Regions from separate parts of the Microbacterium sp. 16-032 genome, predicted to be linked through region 1. Evidence: predicted binding sites of a transcription regulator. Region 1 holds the regulator's gene; the other holds the start of a gene.

Evidence for each region. Region 1 encodes HspR, which represses chaperone genes until heat shock. Its sites were predicted from a motif close to AAGTTGAGTCNNNNNGACTCAACTT; they were not measured.
Region 2: AB6V31_RS08985 (Hsp20/alpha crystallin family protein) is a predicted target of HspR. The motif match lies at 8,666-8,690, and genes of this name have one in related genera.

What each region holds. Positions count from the first base shown of each region.
Region 1 is NZ_JBFYGQ010000001.1:333,971-344,879, forward strand. It holds gene AB6V31_RS01440 (ABC transporter ATP-binding protein) at 260-2,437, opposite strand; gene AB6V31_RS01445 (ABC transporter ATP-binding protein) at 2,434-4,161, opposite strand; gene AB6V31_RS01450 (hypothetical protein) at 4,321-4,914, shown strand; gene AB6V31_RS01455 (heat shock protein transcriptional repressor HspR) at 5,030-5,467, opposite strand; gene AB6V31_RS01460 (DnaJ C-terminal domain-containing protein) at 5,560-6,540, opposite strand; gene AB6V31_RS01465 (nucleotide exchange factor GrpE) at 6,549-7,166, opposite strand; gene dnaK (molecular chaperone DnaK) at 7,176-9,050, opposite strand; gene AB6V31_RS01475 (DEAD/DEAH box helicase) at 9,444-10,909, opposite strand, start outside.
Region 2 is NZ_JBFYGQ010000004.1:61,844-72,752, reverse strand. It holds gene AB6V31_RS09035 (MarR family winged helix-turn-helix transcriptional regulator) at 1-117, opposite strand, end outside; gene AB6V31_RS09030 (hypothetical protein) at 335-523, shown strand; gene AB6V31_RS09025 (glycosyltransferase) at 697-1,893, shown strand; gene AB6V31_RS09020 (type III polyketide synthase) at 1,971-3,065, shown strand; gene AB6V31_RS09015 (methyltransferase domain-containing protein) at 3,071-3,766, shown strand; gene AB6V31_RS09010 (FAD-dependent oxidoreductase) at 3,759-4,871, shown strand; gene AB6V31_RS09005 (UbiA family prenyltransferase) at 5,039-5,866, opposite strand; gene AB6V31_RS09000 (SDR family NAD(P)-dependent oxidoreductase) at 6,104-6,994, shown strand; gene AB6V31_RS08995 (DUF2231 domain-containing protein) at 7,050-7,544, opposite strand; gene AB6V31_RS08990 (manganese catalase family protein) at 7,616-8,497, opposite strand; gene AB6V31_RS08985 (Hsp20/alpha crystallin family protein) at 8,742-9,197, shown strand; gene AB6V31_RS08980 (hypothetical protein) at 9,401-9,760, opposite strand; gene AB6V31_RS08975 (helix-turn-helix transcriptional regulator) at 9,919-10,851, shown strand.

The sequences.
Region 1 (10,909 bases):
GGCGGGCTCGGACGGATCGGCGGGCGTCGCAGGAGTGGTCACGAGGGGTGAGGCCTATCTATGCGGCGGTCGGTTCGCAGAGGCAGGTGCATGCGCCCGTCCACTGTACCCGAGCGGGTTTCGGGGCTCTGGGGCGCTCCACAGGTGTCGCACTGCCGGCCCGTGCGGAGCCCGGGCCGGCGCCCCCGTGGACCCCGACACGACGAAGCCCGCTCGGCGGGAGACCGAGCGGGCTTCGCGGCGGGGCGGGCGGGCGGCGTTACGGCTGTCCGTCGAGGCGCGCGTCGGGCGCGGGCACGCCCTGCGCGGGGCGCGGCGGCCCGTCGGTGCCGGCCGCAGCGGGGACCTCGGATGCCGCGGCCGCCAGCGCCGACACCACCACGGCGTCGTCGGTGGTCGGGGTGCGCTGCGGGTCGTCGGCCGACGACGCCTCGGCCCCGGTGGCGTCGAGGTCGGCGGTCGCCTGCTCGAACTGCGAGCGGTAGAGGCGGTAGTACGCGCCCTCGGTTGCGATGAGCTCGTCGTGCGAGCCCTTCTCGACGATGTCGCCGTGCTCCATCACGAGGATGAGGTCGGCGTCGCGGATGGTCGAGAGGCGGTGCGCGATCACGAACGAGGTGCGCCCCTCGCGCAACGCCGCCATGGCCTGCTGGAGCAGCAGCTCGGTGCGCGTGTCGACCGACGACGTGGCTTCGTCGAGGATCAGCACCGAGGGGCGGGCGACGAACGCCCGCGCGATCGTGATGAGCTGCTTCTCTCCCGCCGAGACGTTGGCGGCGTCTTCGTCGAGCACGGTGTCGTACCCCTCGGGGAGGGAGTGCACGAACTGGTCGACGCGCGTGGCGACGGCGGCCTCGACGATCTCTTCGTCGGTGGCGCTCTCGCGCCCGTAGCGGATGTTGTCGCGGATGGATCCGGCGAACAGCCACGGGTCCTGCAGGACCATGCCGGTGCGGGAGCGCACGTCGTCACGACGGAGTTCGGCGATGTCCTGCCCGTCGAGCAGGATGCGCCCGCCGTCGAGTTCGTAGAACCGCATGATCAGGTTGACCAGCGTGGTCTTGCCCGCACCGGTCGGACCCACGATGGCGACCGTCTGACCGGGTTCGACGCGGAACGACAGGTCGGTGATCAGGGGGCGATCGGGCGTATACGAGAACCGCACGTTCTCGAACTCGATCACTCCCCGGCCGTCGACGTGCGCCGGGGCATCGGCCGAGTCCGGCTCCTGCTCGTCGGCGTCGAGGAGGGCGAACACGCGCTCGGCCGAGGCGGTGCCCGACTGCACGACCGCGGCCATGCCACCCAGCTGCGACAGCGGCTGGGTGAACTGCTGCGAGTACTGGATGAAGGCCTGCACGTCGCCGAGGCGGATCTGCCCGCCGGCCACCATGAGACCGCCGAGAACGGCGATGCCGACGTAGGTGAGGTTTCCGACGAACATCATGCCCGGCATGATCATGCCGGAGAGGAACTGCGCCGTGAAGCTGGCCTGGTACAGCTCTTCGTTCTCGGCCTCGAACTTCTCGCGGGCGTCCTTCTCGCGGCCGTAGACCTTGACCAGCGCGTGGCCCGAGAACGACTCCTCGACGCGGGCGTTGAGGCGGCCGACCTTCTTCCACTGCTCGCCGAAGGCCTTCTGCGACTTCGGACCGATGACGCCGAAGATCACCGCCATGAGCGGCAGCGAGACGAGGGCCACGAGAGCAAGCTGCCACGAGATGGTGAACATCATGATGAGCACGCCCACCACGGTGAGCACCGACGTCAGCGCACTCGAGAGGGACTGCTGCATCGTCTGCGTGATGTTGTCGATGTCGTTGGTGACGCGCGAGATCAGCTCTCCACGCTGCACGCGGTCGAAGTACGACAGCGGCAGGCGGTTGATCTTGGCCTCGACGTCTTCGCGCAGGCGCCACATCGTGCGAACCATGATGACGTTGATGACGTACCCCTGGATCCACGACAGCAGCGACGAGCCGACGTAGATCGCGAGCACCGTCACGATGACGACGCGCAGGGCGTCGAAGTCGACCCCGGCACCGACGGAGAAGTTGCTCATCGCTCCGACGATGTTGGCGATGTCGTTCTGCCCGGCGGCCCGCAGGGCGTCGACCACCTCGGTCTGCGAGGTGCCGGCGGGGAACTGCTGCGCGAGTCCCTTCGACACGACGCCCTCGAAGATGATGTTCGTCGCGTCTCCGAGCACGCGCGGGGCGAGCACGGCGAGGACGACGCCGATGGCGCCGAGGATCGACACGAACACGAAAGCGGCAGCGTATGGCCGGAGCAGGCCGAGCAGGCGACGGAAGCTCGGGCCGAAGTTCGACGCCTTGCCGGGCGCGACGCTGTCCCAGCTGCCGGAGTTCACCCGCGCCTGCTCGGCGAGCTCGAGCTCTGCGCGTTCTTCTTCGGTGAGGGCGTCCACGGTGCTCATGCCTCGACCCCCAGCTGCGACTCGACGATCTCGCGATAGGTGGCGCTGGTGGCCAGGAGCTCATCGTGCGTACCCAGACCCGCCATTCGGCCGTCTTCGAGCACCACGATGCGGTCGGCGCCAGTGATGGTCGACACGCGCTGGGCCACGACGATCTTGGTCACCTCGGGGAGCTCGCGCCACAGAGCTTGTCGCAATCGGGCGTCGGTACTCAGGTCGAGCGCCGAGAACGAGTCGTCGAAGACCAGCACGGCCGGCCGATGGACGATCGCCCGCGCGATGGCGAGGCGTTGGCGCTGGCCGCCCGAGACGTTCGTTCCGCCCTGGGCGATGCGCCCCTCGAGCTTTCCGTCCATCGCTTCGACGAAGTCGCGACCCTGCGCGATCTCGAGGGCATGCCACAGCTCATCGTCGGTGGCCTCTTCGCGGCCGAACCGCAGGTTGGACGCCACCGTGCCGCTGAACAGGAACGGCCGCTGCGGTACGAGACCGATGCTCTTCCACAGCACGTCGAGGTCGGCCTCGCGAACGTCGACCCCGCCGACGCGCACGGCTCCCGAGGTCACGTCGAAGAGCCGCGGCAGCAGCGAGACGAGCGTCGTCTTGCCCGCTCCCGTCGACCCCACGATCGCGACGGTCTCACCGGGACGTGCGGCGAAGCTGATCCCGGAGACGACGGGCGACTCGGCGCCCGGGTAGGCGAACGAGACGTCGTCGAACTGCACCGCGCCGGGCTCGGGCAGGCGCTCGACCGGGTTCGCCGGGCGTTCGAGCGTCGACCGGCTGTCGAGGACCTCGCCGATGCGCTCGGCCGAGACGGCGGCGCGCGGGATCATCACCGTCATGAAGCTGGCCATGAGGACGCCGCCCAGGATCTGCGCCACGTACTGGATGAAGGCGAACAGGGTGCCGATCTCGACCCCTCCGGCGTCGACCTGGATGCCACCGAACCAGATGACGCCCACCACCGTGACGTTCAGGACGAGCATCGCGAGGGGGAACAGCAGCACGAAGAGCGAACCGACCTTGCGGCCGACGACGAGGATGTCGGTGTTCGCCTCGCGGAAGCGCTCTTCTTCGATGCGCTCGCGGACGAAGGCGCGCACGACGCGCACGCCGGTGAGCTGCTCGCGCATGACGCGGTTCACGCCGTCGAGCTTGGTCTGGTAGCTGCGGAACAGCGGGACCATCCGCGCGATGATAAGCCCGGCCACGATCACCAGGACGGGCACGGCCACCGCGATGAGCCAGCTGAGCCCGACGTCTTGCTGCAGCGCCATGACGATGCCGCCGATGGCCAGCAGAGGGGCGCTGACCAGCATGGTGGCGCCCATCATCGCGAGCATCTGCACCTGCTGCACGTCGTTGGTGTTGCGGGTGATCAGCGACCCCGCGCCGAACTGCGACAGCTCGCGCTCGGAGAAGCCGCTCACGCGCTCGAACACGTCGAGGCGGATGTCGCGGCCCGCGGCCATCGCGGCCCGGGCGGCGAAGTAGGTGGCGATGACCGAGGCCACGATCTGGCCGAGCGAGATGACGAGCATGAGCCCGCCGCGCGACCAGATGAACCCGGTGTCGCCACGGGCGACGCCGAGGTTGATGATGTCGGCGTTCAGTCGCGGCAGGTACAGCGTCGCGACCGCGGACGCGGCCTGGAAGACGAGGATGGCGACCAGCAGCCAGCGATAGCGCGAGAGATAGCGGATGAGGAGTTTGCCGAGCACGAGGCCCTCCGAGAGATCGACGCGGTCGCGATGACCGCGGAGTCCAGCCTGGCACTGACCTCCGACATCGGCGACCCCTCCCCGTGTGGGAGCGTTCTCTCGTCGCGAACGCGGCTCATCGGCATCCCCCTCTCAGGAGCCGGATCGTAGGCTGAGCCCATGTCTCGACTGCAGGCCGACGCTCCCGCCGACCTCTGGGTGCCCGTGACCGGCTCCCTCGGATTCCGCGGCCGACGCCACCGCAAGGCGGCGATCGGCATGCTGCTGAGCCAGGCCAATCAGGCCGCGGGCGCTGCTCCCCGCCCGGGCGGTGGAGCCTTCGCGTGGATCCTCAGCCAGGCGGCGCCCCTGCTCATGCGCCGCGCGGGCGGGCGCGTGCTCGTGTGGGTCTGGAAGAGCGACCCCGAACTGCTCGTCGTCATGGCGCAGCTGCAGGAGGCCACACCGCAGCTGCGCACGGCGCGGGCGATGATGCCGATGGAGTACGACGACACCGAGTCGTTCCGCAATCCGCACCTCGGCGTCGGCGAGAAGCTCGCGATGCCGCTGCCGAACGATCCCACCACTCCTCCGTTCGCCACGTACACGTGGGACACCGGCTCGCACTTCGTGACCGTCACGGCGGTGTGCTCGGACCGCCAGCGTTTCGGCACGGTGATCGACGAGGTGGATGCCGTGGCGCGCACGATCCGAGTGGTCGACGACCTGCAGGTCGGCGAGGCGCCGACCGTGTTGCGGATCGACCCGGCCTGAGCCGGGAGGGGCGGCTGAGCCCGTCGAAACCCGGCGCGCCCGCGGCATCCCGGCCCGTTTCGCCACGCCCAGGAACCTCGCACGGCGCACAGACCTCGCGCAGCGCGGGGCGGCGTCAGTCGCCGTGCATGTCGCGCGGACGCCACAGCACGATGTCGGTGGCTCGGCGCACGCGCGCTCCGTGGCGCAGCGTGACGACCGAACCGGTGGCCCCGGCCGCGAAGACGCGGGCACCGGGGCGCGACTGCCGCTCGATCGTGAGCTGACGCTCGAGGTCGTTCACGCGACGCGCGAGCTCGTGGACGCGCTCCTCGAGCGCGAGGAGGCGCGCGATGGCCGGCAGGCTCATCCCCTCGCCCGACAGGCGCGCGACCTCGCGCAACTGCTGGACGTGACGGCTCGAGTACCGCCGCGAACCGCCCTGGGTCCGCGCGGGCACGACGAGGCCGAGCCGGTCGTACTGCCGCAGGGTCTGCGGGTGCATGTTCGACAGCTCGGCGGCTGCGGCGATGGCGAAGATCGGGGCGTCTTCGTCGATCTCTCTTTCGGACACGTCTTCACCTCTTTCGTCGTGCCGGATGCGGGTGCCGGGTTCTCGGCATCCTGTCGTATCGGATGCCGAGAACCTCGGCGACGCGCGTGTGTCTATCGCGCCTTGGCCATGAGGTCGGCGCGGGGATTCTCTTTCGGCTCCAGTTCGTGGAACCGCTCGAGGGCCTCGCGCGCGGCATCGTCGAGATGCGTGGGCACCGCGACCTGGACCTCGGCGAGCAGGTCGCCGGTGCCCTTGGTGGTCGAGATCCCGCGACCCTTGACGCGCAACACGCGTCCCGAGGGGGTGCCGGGGGCCACGCGCAAGCGCACGGGGTCGCCGCCGAGCGTCGGAACCTCGATCGTCGCACCGAGAGCGGCCTCGGTGAAGGTGACCGGCACGGTGATGCGCAGGTTGAGTCCGTCGCGCGTGAAGACCGGGTGGGGGCGCACGGCGACGGTCACGACGATGTCGCCGCTCTCGCCACCGTCGGGGGACTTGCGTCCACGCCCGCGCAGCCGGATCTTCTGCCCGTCGGACACGCCGGCGGGGATCTTCACCTTGAACGGCACGTTGTCCTCGCCCGCGAGGGTGATGGTCTCACCCTTGGCCGCGGTGACGAAGTCGAGCGTCGTGCGGGCCGAGACGTCAGCGCCCTTCTGCGGGCCGCCGAAGCCGCGGAACCCTCCCGTCGTCTGACCGAACCGGCCGGAGCCGAAGCCGCCGCCCTGCTGATCGAACATCGTGAAGAAGTCGTCGAAGCCGCCCGACGGCGCCTGCCGCCCCTGACCGAACCGGCTGAAGACGTCGTCGAAGCCACCGCCCGCTCCGGCCCCGGGAGCCGAGAAGCGCGCCCCCGAGCCCATGGCCCGGATCTGGTCGTACTCCTCGCGCTGCTCGGGGTCGTTGAGCACCGAGTAGGCCTCGCTGATCTCCTTGAACTTCGCTTCGGCCTTCGCGTCTCCCGGGTTCGAGTCGGGGTGGTACTGGCGCGCGAGCTTGCGGTACGTCTTCTTCAGATCGGCAGCGCTGACGCTCTTGTCGACACCGAGGACTTTGTAGAAGTCCTTGTCGAACCAGTCCTGACTCGCCATGGGTCCTCCTATTCGGCCGGCACGGCGACGACGACCTTGGCCGGTCGCAGTTCGACCGAACCGAGGCGGTAGCCGACCTCGACGACCTCGAGGATCGTGGTCTCGGTCACGCCGGGGGTGGGGGCCTGGAAGATCGCCTCGTGCTGCTGCGGGTCGAACACGTCGCCCACGGCGCCGTACGACACCACACCGAGGCGCTCGGCCACGGCGCGCACCTTGTCGCCGATCGCCGAGAGCGGGCTGCCCTCGACGAGGTCACCGTGCTTGGCGGCGCGGTCGAGGTCGTCCATGACGGGCAGCAGGCCCTTCACGGCCTCGCCCTTGGCGCGCTCGATCTCGCGCTCGCGCTGCTCCTCGGTGCGCCGACGGTAGTTGGCGTACTCGGCCTGCAGGCGCTTGAGGTCGATCAGCAGCGAGGCCTCCTTGTCGGAGGATGCCCCCTCTGCGGCGGCCTCGGGCGTCTGCTCGGCGCCGAGGATGTCGTCGATGGTCAGGCCATCGGCATCCGTCCCTTCGGTCTGAGGCTGGTCGCCCGACGGCGCGGGGCCGGAGGTGTTCTCCTCCGGCCCCGTCTCGTCAGGACCGGCGCCCGAGCCCGTGGGCTGTTCGTCGTCCTTGTGTGCCATGTTCTCTGCTTACTTCTTGTTCTCGTCGGGGTTCTCGTCGTCGACGACCTCGGCGTCGATGACGTCTTCCTCGGGGTTCGGCGTCTCGCCGTTGCCGGGCTGGCCCACGTTGGGGTCGGCCTGCTCGCCCGCGGCCTGCGACGAGGCGTAGATGGCCTCGCCGAGCTTGCCCTGGCTGGCGTTCAGCTTGTCGAACGCGGTCTTGACCGCGTCGTCGTCGTCACCGGCGAGAGCCGTCTTGAGAGCGTCGACATCGCCCTGCACCTCGGTCTTGACCTCGGCGGGGAGCTTGTCGTCGTTCTCCTTGATGAGCTTCTCGATCGAGTACGACAGGGTCTCGGCCTGGTTGCGGGTCTCGGCGGACTCGCGGCGCTTCTTGTCGTCGGCCGCGTTCTCTTCGGCCTCGCGCACCATGCGCTCGATGTCCTCCTTGGGCAGCGAGGAGCCGCCCGTGATGGTCATCGACTGCTCCTTGCCGGTGCCCTTGTCCTTCGCCGAGACGTGCACGATGCCGTTCGCGTCGATGTCGAAGGTGACCTCCACCTGCGGGATGCCGCGGGGAGCCGGCGCGATGCCGGTGAGCTCGAAGGTACCGAGCGGCTTGTTGTCGCGGGTGAACTCGCGCTCGCCCTGGAAGACCTGGATCGCGACCGACGGCTGGTTGTCGTCGGCGGTGGTGAAGGTCTCGCTGCGCTTGGTCGGGATGGCCGTGTTGCGCTCGATGAGCTTGGTCATGATGCCGCCCTTGGTCTCGATGCCGAGGCTCAGGGGGGTGACGTCGATGAGCAGCACGTCCTTGCGCTCGCCCTTGAGGACACCGGCCTGGAGGGCTGCGCCCACGGCCACGACCTCGTCGGGGTTCACGCCCTTGTTGGCGTCCTTACCGGTCTCCTTCTTGACCAGCTCGGCGACCGCGGGCATGCGGGTCGAGCCGCCGACGAGCACCACGTGGGCGATGTCGTCGACCTTGACGCCAGCCTCGCGGATGACGTCGGAGAAGGGCTTGCGGGTGCGGTCGAGGAGGTCCTTGGTGAGGTCCTCGAACTTGGCGCGCGTGAGGGTCTCGCTGAGCGAGACGGGGCCCGAGTCGGTGAGCGACAGGTAGGGCAGGTTGATGCTGGTCGAGGTCGAGCTCGACAGCTCCTTCTTGGCCTGCTCGGCCGCTTCCTTCAGACGCTGGAGGGCGATCTTGTCGCCCGAGACGTCGACACCGGTCGTGTCCTTGAACTGCTTGATGAGGTAGTCGACGACGCGCTGGTCCCAGTCGTCTCCACCGAGGCGGTTGTCACCCGAGGTGGCGCGCACCTGGATGGTGGAGAAGTCGTCGTCCTTGCCCACCTCGAGCAGCGAGACGTCGAACGTTCCGCCACCGAGGTCGAAGACGAGGATGAGCTCGTCTTCCTTGCCCTTGTCGAGGCCGTACGCGAGGGCCGCGGCGGTGGGCTCGTTGATGATGCGCAGCACGTTGAGGCCCGCGATCTCACCGGCCTCCTTGGTGGCCTGACGCTCGGCGTCGTTGAAGTACGCGGGGACGGTGATGACCGCATCGGTCACGCTGTCACCGAGGTACTCCTCGGCGTCGCGCTTGAGCTTCTGCAGGATGCGGGCCGAGATCTCCTGCGGCGTCCACTTCTTGCCGTCGACATCGAAGCTCCAGGTGGTGCCCATGTGGCGCTTCACGCTGGAGATGGTGCGGTCGACGTTGGTGACGGCCTGGCGCTTGGCGGTCTCGCCGACGAGCACCTCGCCGTCCTTCGTGTAGGCGACGACCGAGGGGGTCGTGCGGAAACCCTCGGCGTTGGCGATGACCTTGGGCTCGCCACCCTCGAGCACGCTCACGACGGAGTTGGTCGTACCGAGGTCGATTCCCACTGCACGGGGCATATGTGTCTCCTTGCTTGTGAGCGCGGCCGTTGCCGCACTCGGGGTTCTGGTGAAAGTCTCTGCGCGGGTTGAGCCGCGATGACTCAAGGTTATCGGAGCACGTTCGCGAGGTCAAGGCGACTTGATATGAATTGGCTCAACTTCCGGATGCCACCTGACTCGGTCGCCCCGTGCGCCCACCCCCGCGCGGCCCCGGGCTCTTCTGCGCAGCGCGGTGTCACGGCATCCCTCCACCCATGTCCCCATCTGCGCAGACCATGCCCCAAAAAGGGCTGCCTGAGCGCACCCCAGGCAGCCAAAAGTGGGACATGGTGCGCGCGATTGCGCTCCCACCACGCACGACGCCCCCGCACCCTCACCGGGGTACGGGGGCGTCGAACGGATGCCGTGGACTCAGTCGCGGTCGCGATCGCGGCGCTGCGGCCGGTCGCTGCGCTTGGCCGAACGGCCCCCCTGGTCGAGGCGCAGGTCGATGAGCTGGCCCGAGATACGGGTGTCGGCGAGGCGGTCGATCGCGTCGTTCGACAGGTCGACGGGCAGCTCGACGAGCGAGAAGTCCTGACGGATCTGGATCGCACCGAAGTCGTTGCGGCGCAGACCACCCTCGTTCGCGAGGGCGCCGACGATCTGACGGGGCTCGACGCGCTGACGACGACCCACCGCGATGCGGTACGTCGCGAAGCGACCCGAAGAGTCGCGACGCGGACCGCCGTCGCGGGATCCTCCCTCGCGAGAACCGGAGTCGCGCGCGGGGCGGTCGTTGTCGAACCGCTGCTGGCGGAAGGCCTCGGCCTCGAGCAGCAGCGGGGTGTCGCCCTGGGCGACCACGGCGAGGGCCGCGGCCACGTCGGCCTCGGGCACGTCGTGGTGCGACACGTAGTGGGCCACCACGTCGCGGAACGTCGCGATCGCGGCGGTGTCCTCGAGGGCCGTGGTGATGGCGTCGTCGAAGCGCGTGAGGCGCGTGGCGTTGACGTCGTCGACGCTCGGCAGCGACATCTCGGTCAGCGGCTGGCGCGTGGCCTTCTCGATCGCGGTGAGCATGCGGCGCTCGCGCGGCGTGACGAAGCTGATCGCATCTCCCGTGCGTCCGGCACGGCCCGTGCGGCCGATGCGGTGCACGTACGACTCGGTGTCGATCGGCAGGTCGTAGTTGACGACGTGACTGATGCGGTCGACGTCGAGACCGCGCGCGGCCACGTCGGTGGCGACGAGGATGTCGAGCTTGCCGCTCTTGAGCTGATTGACCGTGCGCTCGCGCTGTACCTGGGCCACGTCGCCGTTGATCGCGGCGGCCGTGTAACCGCGGGCACGCAGCTTCTCGGCGACCGTCTCGGTCTCGTTCTTGGTACGGGTGAAGACGATCATGCCCTCGAAGTTCTCGACCTCGAGGATGCGCGTGAGGGCGTCGATCTTCTGCTGGTACGACACGATCAGGTAGCGCTGGGTGATGTTGGTCGAGGTCGCGGTCTTGGTCTTGACCGTGATCTCTTCGGGATCGTTGAGGTACTGCGCCGAGATGCGACGGATCTGCGCCGGCATGGTCGCCGAGAACAGCGCGACCTGTTTGGTCGAGGGGGTGTCGGCGAGGATCGTCTCGACGTCTTCGGCGAAGCCCATCTTGAGCATCTCGTCGGCCTCGTCGAGCACGAGGTACTTCAGCTCGCTCAGGTCGAGGGTGCCCTTGTCGAGGTGGTCCATGATGCGACCGGGGGTGCCCACGACGATGTCGACGCCGCGGCGCAGGGCCGACAGCTGCTGGCCGTAGCCCTGGCCGCCGTAGACGGGGAGCACCGAGACGCCCTTGATGTGCGCGGCGTACTTCTCGAACGCCTCGCACACCTGCAGCGCGAGCTCGC
Region 2 (10,909 bases), on a different contig from region 1:
CAGCTCACGACGGGCCTCCGCGGCGGCGACGCGACGCGCTTCTCCGTAGGAGAGAAGGGCGCGACCGAGCTCCGACCCCGGCGAGGGGGGAAGCGAAGTATCGGGGGACGAGTGCACGACCCATGATCGTACTCATTCCTGCCCAGCGCGCGCGCAGCTTGCACGGAGCGCCCCCGCGTGTTCCACGGGCCCCCGCCCGGGTGAACCGGGGGCCAAACGCACCCGGTGACGCCTGTCAAGCCGGTCTCGGCCCCCGCCACCGCGGTCTATGACGGAGGAAGAGCCGTCGGGAGACGGCCGGACCCCGTCGGGAGACGGGAATGAGGAGAACACCATGATCTACGGACAGCAGAGCGCACGACAGACGGGCTCGGTGTGGAGTATCGCCATGACGGCCGCCATGGGCAACGGCATCGGCCCGCGCTCGATCGAGGAGACACCCGCGCCGCGCTCGGCGAAGCGGTGGCCCTGGTCGCGTACGGCCCCGGCCGGCGAACCGATGGTCGTCGCGCCCCGCGCCTAATCACCCACCCCTTCACCCGGCGCGTCGGCTTCTTCCCCCGGAAGTCGGCGCGTCGGCTCGTGTCCGGGCGTTCACGCGATGGTCTCCGCCGTGTAACCCACCGCACGGGGTCGAGGCCTCAGCATGGGACGACCGCATCCGCGGTGGTGGATCCCGGCTGGAAAGCGACCCCGATGACCCGACCCGTGCGCGTGCTCTCGCTCTACGAAGGCTTCTTCGCCGGAGGGGCGAGGATCCTGCATTCCGACGTCGTGGCGGGCCTCGCCTCCGACGGATCGCAAGAGCATCGCGTGCTGTCGCTCACCTCGGCCGCGCGCCGCGACGCTTCTCTTCAGTTCGCGCGCGACGACACCCGCTTCCGCCGCCTGCAGGACCGCGGGGTTCGCATCGACACCTTCGACCGTGTCGCGGGCGATCGACCGCTGGCTCCCGAGGAGTTCTCGCGGGTCGAACTGGAGCACGCCGCGCGACTGTTCGACGAGGCCGATGTCATCCTCTCGCTCAAGGAGCAGCCGCTGAGCCTCGTGGTCGCGCTCGAGCGCGCCGGGCTGCTGCCCGACCGACCTGTCGCGGCCTGTCTGCACCGCTCCGACCCCACCCATTCCGGTCCCGCACTGGGCTGGTTGGTCGAGGCCGCCGATTCCGGCGCGGTGAGCGCGACGATCTCGTGCGCCGAATCCACCTCCCGCGCCTACGCGCGCGCCGGCGTCTCCGCCGGTGAGGCGTGGGTCATCGACAACGGCATCGACACCCGCCGCTTCCGCCCCGGCACGCGCGCCGAGCGCCGACGGATCCGCGGGGGTCTCGACATCCCGGACTCCGCCCCCGTCGTCCTGCTGGCGGCGCGCTTCGACGCCATGAAGGACCCGGGGCTGTTCCTCCGCGCCGTCGCGGCTCACGCGCGGACCGCGCCGGGCACGCACTACGTGGTGTGCGGGTCGGGTATGACCCGCACCAACCCCGCGTTCGTCTCGCTGCTGGCCGACAGCGGTGTCGACGACGGGGTGGCCCTGCACGCCCTCGGGCTTCGCGAGGACATGCCGGAGCTGTACCGGATCGCCGACGTCGTCGCGCTGACCAGCGCCTTCGGTGAGGCGTCTCCGCTGTGCCTCGTCGAGGGAGCGGCATCCGGAGCCGTCCCGGTGACCACGGACGTCGGAGACGCGGCGCGCCTGGTGGAGGGGTTCGGGCTCGTGACCGCGCGCGAGGTCGACGCGATCGTCGAGGCGTGGGGAGACGCCCTCGCCCTCGGCCCGGCGTTGCGGGCAGCCGCTCTCGCGGCCCGGGGGCGGATGGACCGGGGACGCATGATCGCCGACTACCGGACGACCGTCGAGGGCCTGCTCGTCTCGCGCATGCTCGCGGCCTGAGACCCGCCACTGTAGACGGCGGGTCGACACGACGCCATCCCCGCCGAGGAGCGGAAGAACCGTGTCTACAGTGAGTCATGACCGCCCGCATCCTCTCGATCGGCACGGCCCTGCCCGACACTCGTGTCGACCAGTCGACCCTGCGTGACCTGTTCGCCGCACAGCCCGGATTCGACCGCAAGGCCCAGCGTCTGGTGGGCGCCGCGTTCGATGCGGCGGCCATCGACACCCGCCACGTGGTGCTCCCGCAGCTCGCGGGCGGTGAGGGCGGAGCGCTCGGGGTCCTCGACGGCGACACCCTGCTCATGCCCCCGACCGGAGCGCGCAACGACGAGTACCGCCGCACCGCTCCGCCCCTGTCCGCGGAAGCCTCACGGGCCGCGATCGCCGGGTCGGGACGGACTCCGGATGCCATCACCCACGTCGTGACCGTCTCGTGCACCGGCATGTTCGCGCCCGGACCCGACTATCACCTGGTCCGCGATCTCGGCCTCTCCCCCACCGTCGAGCGCTACCACCTCGGCTTCATCGGCTGCGCGGCGGCGATCCCGGCCCTGCGCCTCGCGGCGCGCATCGTCGGCGACGACCCCGACGCGGTCGTCCTCGTGTCGTGCACCGAACTGTGCTCGCTGCACTGGCAGACCTCGTCCCACCCCGACCAGATCGTCGCCGCCTCGGTGTTCGCCGACGGGGCGGGGGCCGCGGTCGTGGCATCCGGAGACCCCTCCCGGGCGGGCTTCGACCTCGACGGTTTCGCGACGCACGTGACCGACGAGGGCGAGAAGGACATGGCGTGGACCGTCGGCGACTCGGGGTTCGAGATGACGCTGACCCCCGAGGTTCCGCGCATCATCGGCCGCGAGATCTCGGCGATCGCCGCCGACGTGATCGGCGACCTCGACGAGGTCGACGCGTGGGCGGTGCATCCCGGCGGGCGCAGCATCCTCGACCGGGTGGAGAACGCCCTGTCGCTGGATGCCACGGCCCTGGCCCCTTCGCGGGAGGTGCTGCGTCAGCACGGCAACATGTCGAGCGCGACGCTGCTGTTCATCCTGCGCGACCTGCTCGCGGACTCCGCGCGTGGCGACGGAGACCGCGTCGCGGCTCTCGCGTTCGGCCCGGGGCTCACGGTGGAGGCGGCACGTCTGACGCTGCGCCGCCCGGCGGCGTGACGGGGTTGTCTCAGCGCGACGTCGCGCTGACCGAGCTGATGGACGACCCCGACTGCGATCCCCGGGCGCTGGCGGCGACCTACCGCCGATTCGACCTCGTGAACCGCCTGGTCTCGGCCTGGGGGCACGTCTACCGCACGCGGGTGCGCCCCGAGCTGCGCGCGCTCGGTCGCCCCGCGCGCATCCTCGACCTGGGGTGCGGTGGAGGGGACGTGCTCGTGCGGCTGGCGGGTTTGGCCGCGCGCGACGGCTTCACGGTGAAGTGCGTCGGAGCCGACCCCGATCCGCGCGCGATCTCAGCCGCTCGCGACCGCGGCCGCCTCGGGGTGCGCTTCGTCGCGCAGGACTCGACGGCCCTGCTCGCCGCCGGGGAGCGTTTCGATCTCGTCATCTCGAACCACGTGCTGCACCACCTCGACGCGGCGGCGCTGGCGAGTTTCACCGGCGACTCGCTCGCCCTGTCGACCGGCACCGTCCTGCACGCCGACATCGCCCGCGGGCGTCTGGCGTACGCCCTGTACGCCGTCGGCATCGCGCCGCTGTCGGCGGGCACGTTCCTGCGCGTCGACGGCCTCCGTTCGATCCGCCGCAGCTATCGCGCGCCCGAACTCGCCGCGGCTCTCGGCTCGCCCTGGCGCGTGGAGACCCCGGCGCCGTTCCGGGTGCTCGCGATCGCCCGCGGGGAGGCCGGGAATGACTGAGGTCCTCGTCGTCGGCGCCGGCCCCGTGGGACTGGCGTTGGCCGCCGACCTGCGTGCGCGCGGCGTCGACGTCGCCCTCGTCGAGCGCCGCACCGAGGTCGGCGCGGGAACGCGGGCGATCGGCATCCACTCCCCCGCCCTCGCCCTGCTCGAGGCCTCGGGCGCCACGGACGGGATCCTCGACCGCGCGGAGCGGATCGCCCGCGGAGAGGCGCGGGCCGGCGGACGCTTGCTCGCCGCGATCCGCTTCGACCGCCTGCGGGCGCGGCATCCGTACGTCGCGGCGCTGCCGCAGTCCGACACGATCGAGGTGCTGACGGCCCTGGCCCCGCCGGTGCGGCGCGGCGTGACCGTGGAGTCCCTGCGACAGGACGACGACGGCGTGCGGGTTGGGGTCGCGGGCGGCGGCGAGCTGCGCGCGAAGGTCGTGGTCGTGGCCTCCGGATGGGCGGGACGCTCGCTGGTGTACCGCGACGGGGCCGTGCGCACCCACCACTACCCCGACCGCTACGTCATGGCCGACGTCACCGCGCCGGGCGGACCGATCGCGCGCGTGCACCTCGAGCGCGACGGCGTGGTCGAATCGTTCCCCCTCCCCGGCGGGCGCCGACGGCTCGTCGCCTGGGCGGGTCGGGAAGAGGTTCCAGATGCCGCGGGCTTCCTCCACGACGCCGTGGCTCGACGCACGGGGCTCGAGGTCGACACCGCGGGCGCCTCGACCTTCGGCGTCCGGCGGGCGGTGGCTCCCGCACTGCGTCGGGGCCGGGTGATCGTCGTCGGCGACGCCGCGCACGAGGTGAGCCCGATCGGCGGACAGGGCATGAACCTCGGACTGCTCGACGCGCTCACCCTCGCGCCGCTGCTTGCCCCGTGGGTCCGCGCGGGCGACGAGGCGGGCCTGGACCGTTGGGAGCGCGACCGGCTCGCGTCCGCCCGCCACGCCGCGCGCCTGGCGTTCCTCAACACCCTGCTCGGTCGGGCCGCCGCCCCCGTCGCGCACGCAGTGCGTACCGCGGCGCTGCGCGCGGGCCTGCGTGGACCGGGCGGGGCGCTGTTCACCCGGGCGTACGCGATGCGGTTCGACCGGGCGGCACCCGGGACCTGAGCCGCCGGGCGGGGAAGACATGGTCGGGGGAAGACGTGCACAGCGGCGGATGCCGTGCGCGGCACGCCGCCGAAGACGCCGTTGCCGCGGCGTGCCGGGGTCGGCGCCCGCCGTTGGACGCGGCCGACGATCAACCGGCCTCATCCGCGACGTCGATCGGCCGAGTCTCAGGCGGCCACGAGCTGGGCGGCCAGCACCAGGGCGGCGAGCATCGTGAGTTGGAAAACCGCGCGCCCGGGAGGGCGCACAAACACCAGCACCGCGGCGCCGACGGCGAGCGCGAGCACGGCGACGAAGAAGGCGACGCCGAGGGCCGTGGCATCCGTCCCGAAGAAGACGGCGAGCGCCCCGGCGGCGATCCCCACCGCCGCGAGCACCACGGAACGGCGCGCGCCCAGTCGATGCGGCAGGCCCCACACCCCCGTGCGGCGGTCGTCGTCGAGATCGCGGACGACGTTGGTCAGGTGGACGGCGGCACCGAGGGCCGCCCCCGCCAGCGACGCCCACCACGCCGCGAGCATCGGCGGCGAAAGGGACAGGGTCGCGAACGAGGGGAAGAGTCCGAAGCTCAGCACGAAGGGCGCAATCGAGACGGGCGTCGACTTGAGCCCCGCGTTATAGGCCCAGGCCGAGGCGAGAGCGACGGCGTGAGCAGCGACGAGGCCTGGTCCGAGCGGCAGCGACAGCACGACGGCGAGGATCGCGGATGCCACGGCCACCGCGAGCGCGCGCTCCGGGGTGACCGCTCCCCCGGCGATGGGCTTGTCGGTGCGTCCGACCGCGGCGTCGCGGGCACCGTCGATCGCGTCGTTCGAGAGACCGACCGAGACCTGACCGGCGAAGACCGCGGCGACCAGCACCGCGAGGCGCCACGGCTCGACGCCCGCCGCGATGCCGAGGGCGAGCGACAGGACGGTCACGACGAGCGTGGGCCCGGGGTGGGTCGCGCCCCACAGGGCCCGCAGGGGCGACCTCGGGGTCACGCTATCCGTCACGCGTCCGACGCTACCGCGCGGCGGCGGTTCGCCGGCCTCCGTCGTGCATAGCGGCGGAGATCTTTCACGACGCGCCGCGGACCGGCATCCGGGGACGGCGTGTCGACCGCGCGGCCCGCCGTCGTGCACGCGCCGGTGGCTGCCGCCGTCCGTCAACCCCCGCGGCATCCGACCCGTCGCCGCCTACCGTCGCGAGAGCCGGGGCAGCAGCGTTCCGCACAAGCCTCGAGGAGCCCGATGCCCCAGGTCGTCGTCATCACCGGAGGATCCCGAGGGATCGGCCGCGCCACCGCCCTGCGCTTCGCCCGAGCGGGGGCGCGTCTCGTGCTGGTGGCCCGAGACGATGAGGCGCTCGCGTCGGCCGCGGCGGAGTGCCGAGCCCGCGGCGCCGAGGTGCAGACGGCGTCGATTGACCTCGCCCGCGCCGATGGCCCCCGGCGCGCTGTGGACCTCGCTCTGATGCGGTTCGGGCGGATCGACGTGTGGGTCGCCTCCGCCTCCGTCTTCTCGTACGGCTCGGTCGAGGACACCCCCGACGAGGTGCGCGACCGCGTCATCGAGACGAACCTCACCGGGCACATGCGCGCGGCCCGCGCCGTCATCCCCCATTTCCGCGCGGCGGGCCGGGGCACGATCGTCTTCGTCGGCTCCCTGTACTCGCAGGTGGCGGGCCCGTACGTCTCGTCCTACGTCGCCGCCAAGCACGGACTGCTCGGGTTCACGCGGTCGCTGCGGCAGGAGATGCTCGCGCATCGCGGCATCCGGGTGAAGATCGTGCTCCCGGCGAGCATCGACACGCCCATCTACCAGCGCGCCGCCAACTCGACGGGGCGCACGCCCTTCCCGCTCCCGCCGGTGGTGTCGGCCGACCGCGTCGCCCGGGCCATCGTGCGGGTGGCGCGCGGACCCCGACACGAGGTCGGGGTGGGAGCCGCGCAGTTCGTGACCCGCCCCCTGCAGTTCTTCGCTCCGCGCGTGTACGACCGCTTCATCCGTGCGCTGCAGCAGGCCCTGGGGCTGCGCCGTCGCCCCGCCGCAGCGACCACCGGAGCGGTGCTCACCCCGCAGCACGACCCCGGCGCGGTGAGCGGGGGCTGGTCGCGCATCCCGCTTCGCCGCCCGCGCTGACCAGACCGGGAAGGACCCCGGAGGCCATGGGGCATCCGGAGTCCCGTGGACAGCTTCAGGCTGCGGTCTCGAAGCCCTCTCGCTGCGTGTTCTCGTCGGCGACGCGGACGCCCCAGCGGTAGGCGAGCTTGCCGCCGAGCCAGCCCGAGACGCTCAGGCCCGCCGCGGCGATCGCGCTGAGCAGGAACGCCACCACCGGCACGCGCCCGAGGTCGAGCAGTCGCACGACCAGCCCGATCGAGAACAGGACCATCGCCGTGACGTTCAGCACGAGATGCGCGAGCGCGGTGCGGTGAGCGGGGGTGCCCTTCGGGATGCGCGACATGTCGAGCAGCCCGAGCACCGAGGCGCCCACGGCTCCCCCGAGCCCGATGGCGATGAGCCAGCGCGAGCCCTGCGCGAATCCACGCGGATCGTCGGCGGCCAGGCCGAGCAGATCGAACACCAGGCTCGACGACCAGGCCCCGATAGGGATGGTCACCGCCACCGGGTGGAACGGGTGCCCGTACGGCCCCGCCACGATCGCCCGGGGCACCTTGGCCGCTCGCATCGCGGGTAAGCTCGCCCCGCTCCGCGGCGCCGAGACCGTCGAGGGCCCCGGCGTCGCGGCATCCGTCCCGCTCATTCCTTGTGCAGCGCGTCCTGCGCGCGCCCGGCGAGCTTCTCGACCGTGTTCGGCAGCTCGGTCGTCCCGTAGAACCGCACGTCGGGCTTGGTGGGCGGGGGCATGGGCACGCCCGCGGGGGGCTCGGGCAGGTAGGTGAACTCGCCCTTGCCGTCGGGCGTCGGGCCCGAGGCCCACGTGCCGTCGCCGGCCTGGGCACCGTCGCTGAAGTTGATGTACTGGTACGCCACGTCGCGGTCCTCCTTGTCGAGAGGGAAGTTGCTGGGCACGGGGAGCTTCTCGTAGCCCTCGGCCTGCAACTCGGCGGCGGCCGCTGCCCACTGGTTCTGGTGCATGGTGTCGCGCGCCAGCAGGAACGCGAGCAGATCCTTCACGCCGTGGTCGTCGGTCTGGTGATAGAGCCGCGCGACCTGCACACGGCCCTGCATCTCGGCGTTCGCGTTCGCGGTGAAGTCGGCGAGCAGATTGCCGCTCGCGGTGATGAAGCTCCCCTGCCACGGGTTGCCGTTGGAATCGACGGGGCGCGCGCCGGCGCCCGCGACGATCCCGTGCTGGATGTCAGTGCCGCCGATCACGGCCGCCACGGTCGGGTCGTCTTGCACGGCCTCCTCGGTGATGCCGAGCGGCGACTTCTCAAGCAGCTGGGCGATCATGATCGCGAGCATCTCGACGTGGCCCATCTCCTCCGCGCCGATGCCGAACACCAGGTCGCGGTACTTGCCGGGCATGTGCATGTTCCAGGCCTGGAACTGGTACTGCATCGCGACGGAGATCTCGCCGTACTGCCCGCCGAGCACCTCCTGGAGTTTGCGGGCGTAGACCGCGTCGGGCTTGTCGGGGGTGGCGGAGTGCTGCAGTTCTTGCCGGTGGAAGTACATGTCTCTCCTCACGGCGCCGGGGGGATGGCCGGGTGACCGGTGGCGCGTGAGTGCTACGAAACGTCTGTTTCCGCCCTTCACGCGCGGGGGTTGTGGGGCGCCGCGGCGTGGGCCACAATGGCGCGCCCGAGTCTTGGCACTCTCATGGGGTGAGTGCTAATCTGAATGCAGTTGAGCCGTATCGACTCAACTTCACAGAACATCCGGGATGCCGAGTCCCGACCGATCGAAAAGGAGAACGACCATGGCCACCTACGACCCCTTCCGCGACCTCGACCGCCTCGCGTCGACGCTCCTCGACGCCCGCCGCGGCGGTGGTCCGCGACGGATGCCGATGGATCTCTACCGCGACGGCGACCACTACGTGCTGGCCGCAGACCTGCCCGGTGTCGACCCCGGCTCGGTCGACATCGACGTCGACGGCCAGCTGCTCACCATTCGCGCCGAGCGCACCCTCGGCTCGGGTGAGGGCGTCAAGTGGATCACGCGTGAGCGCGAGACGGCGTCGTTCGTCCGCCAGCTCAACCTCGGCCAGGGCATCGACACCGACGGCATCAGCGCGTCGTACCGCAACGGCGTGCTGAGCGTGACGATCCCCGTCAGCGAGAAGGCGAAGCCCCGCCGCATCGCCGTCTCGACCGACGAGCGCGACGGCGTCATCGAGGCGCACGAGAGCACGCCTCAGCTGATCGAGCAGTAACGGCGCGACCTCGAGGGGCGGTCCTGCGGGGCCGCCCCTTTCGCGCGCCTGGGCGCGATGACGACGTCGCTTGTCAAGGGTCTGGCCTTTGCGCCCGCGCGATCGGAGAGTGCCGCAGTGCCCTGCCCGTCCGTCGCCGCGTGCGCGAGGGACACAGCGAAGCCCCGGGCGTCGCGAACGGGCCCGGGGCATTCGAAGGTGGGTCAGAGGTCTTCGGGAGCGAGATCGCCCTGGCCTTCTTCGCCGAGTTCGACCACGCCCGGGTCCATGCCCTGGGAGTCGGTGCCGGTGGACTCGGGGTGGATGTCCTCGAGCGGGATGTCGCTGTCATCGGCGGGGATCTCCGCCGGGTCGGCGCCCGTCGCGGTCGCCGGGTTGATGTCGTCGGGGTCGGCGCCCTCGTCGAGGGCCGTCGTGGCGTCCCACTCCGCCTGCGCGGGGTCGAGCGTCGGGTCGGGCTCGATCGAGGTGTCGCCGTCGCGCAGGGGCTGCACGCCCGCGATACCCACGTCGGCGGCCGGGGTCGTCGCGTCGGGGGTCGGGTCGATCGAAGCGTCGCTCATGGGGGGTCCTTTCGTGGGACGCACGTCACCGCCGGGATCAGCGGTCCCCTCATCAAACGGGGCGCACCGCCCGCGACCCCGCCCCTTGACACGCACGTCCCCGCCTCCGTACGGGGAAGAGACGGGATGCCGCCCCTCGCCGCGGCGGAAGGAACACCATGGCTGACAGGCTGACGGTCCGCTCGCACGGGATCGACGACGTGGAGCGCGTCTGGCAGCGCTTCGTGCCGAGCGCACGACTGGAGCGCGTGGACCCGCAGCGGGTGTCGTTCTCGTGGAACTCCGTCGAACTCCCCGGGTTCTCGGTCGTGGCCTACGAGCTGGCTGCCTCTGTCCACTCTTCCGTCCGGATGGACGAGCAGATCATGGCGTGCCGGATGATCGGCGACGACATCCGCGTCGAGGCCGAGGGGCGCTCGCTCGATCCGCGCCGCCCGTGGCTGGCGGCCGACGGAGGCGCGGAAGCGCACTGGAGCGGAGCCGCCCGCGTGCGCGCTCTGGTGTTCGATCGCAGCGACGCCGAGCGCCTCGCTCGCATCGTCTCGGGCGACGACCGCCTCGTGTTGCGGCGCCTCAACCCGGCCGCACGCGACCGCGCCGCCGCGACGCAGTGGGAGCGCAGCTTCGCTCACGTCTCCGCCTCGCTCGAGGCCGCGCACGACGACCCGATCCTCTCGGCCGAGTTGCAGCGTCACGCGCTCCTGACGACCCTGTCGACGTTCCACACCCCCTACGTCGACGCCCTGCAACGCTCGCACCAGCGCAGGGCCGCCCCGCGCACCGTGCGCCGCGCGATCGCCCACATCGAGGCGCACGCGAAGGAACCCCTCACGCTCGAGGACATCGCCGTGGCATCCGGGATCTCCTCCCGCGGACTCCAGCACGCGTTCCGCCGCGCGCTCGACACGACGCCGATGGAGTATCTGCGCCTGGTCCGCGTCGTCGGCGCGCACGAGGAGTTGCGCGCGGGCGTCCCGGTATCGGTCGCCGAGGTGGCCCGGCGGTGGGGCTTCTCGAGCGCCTCGCGCTTCGCGCGCTATCACCGCGAGCACTACGGGCAGAACCCCGCGCAGGTCGCGCGCATGTTCTGATGCCGTAACGCCTTCGGTCTCGTCGTTGCGCGCGGCGTGCCGGGCCGTGCCCGATCGC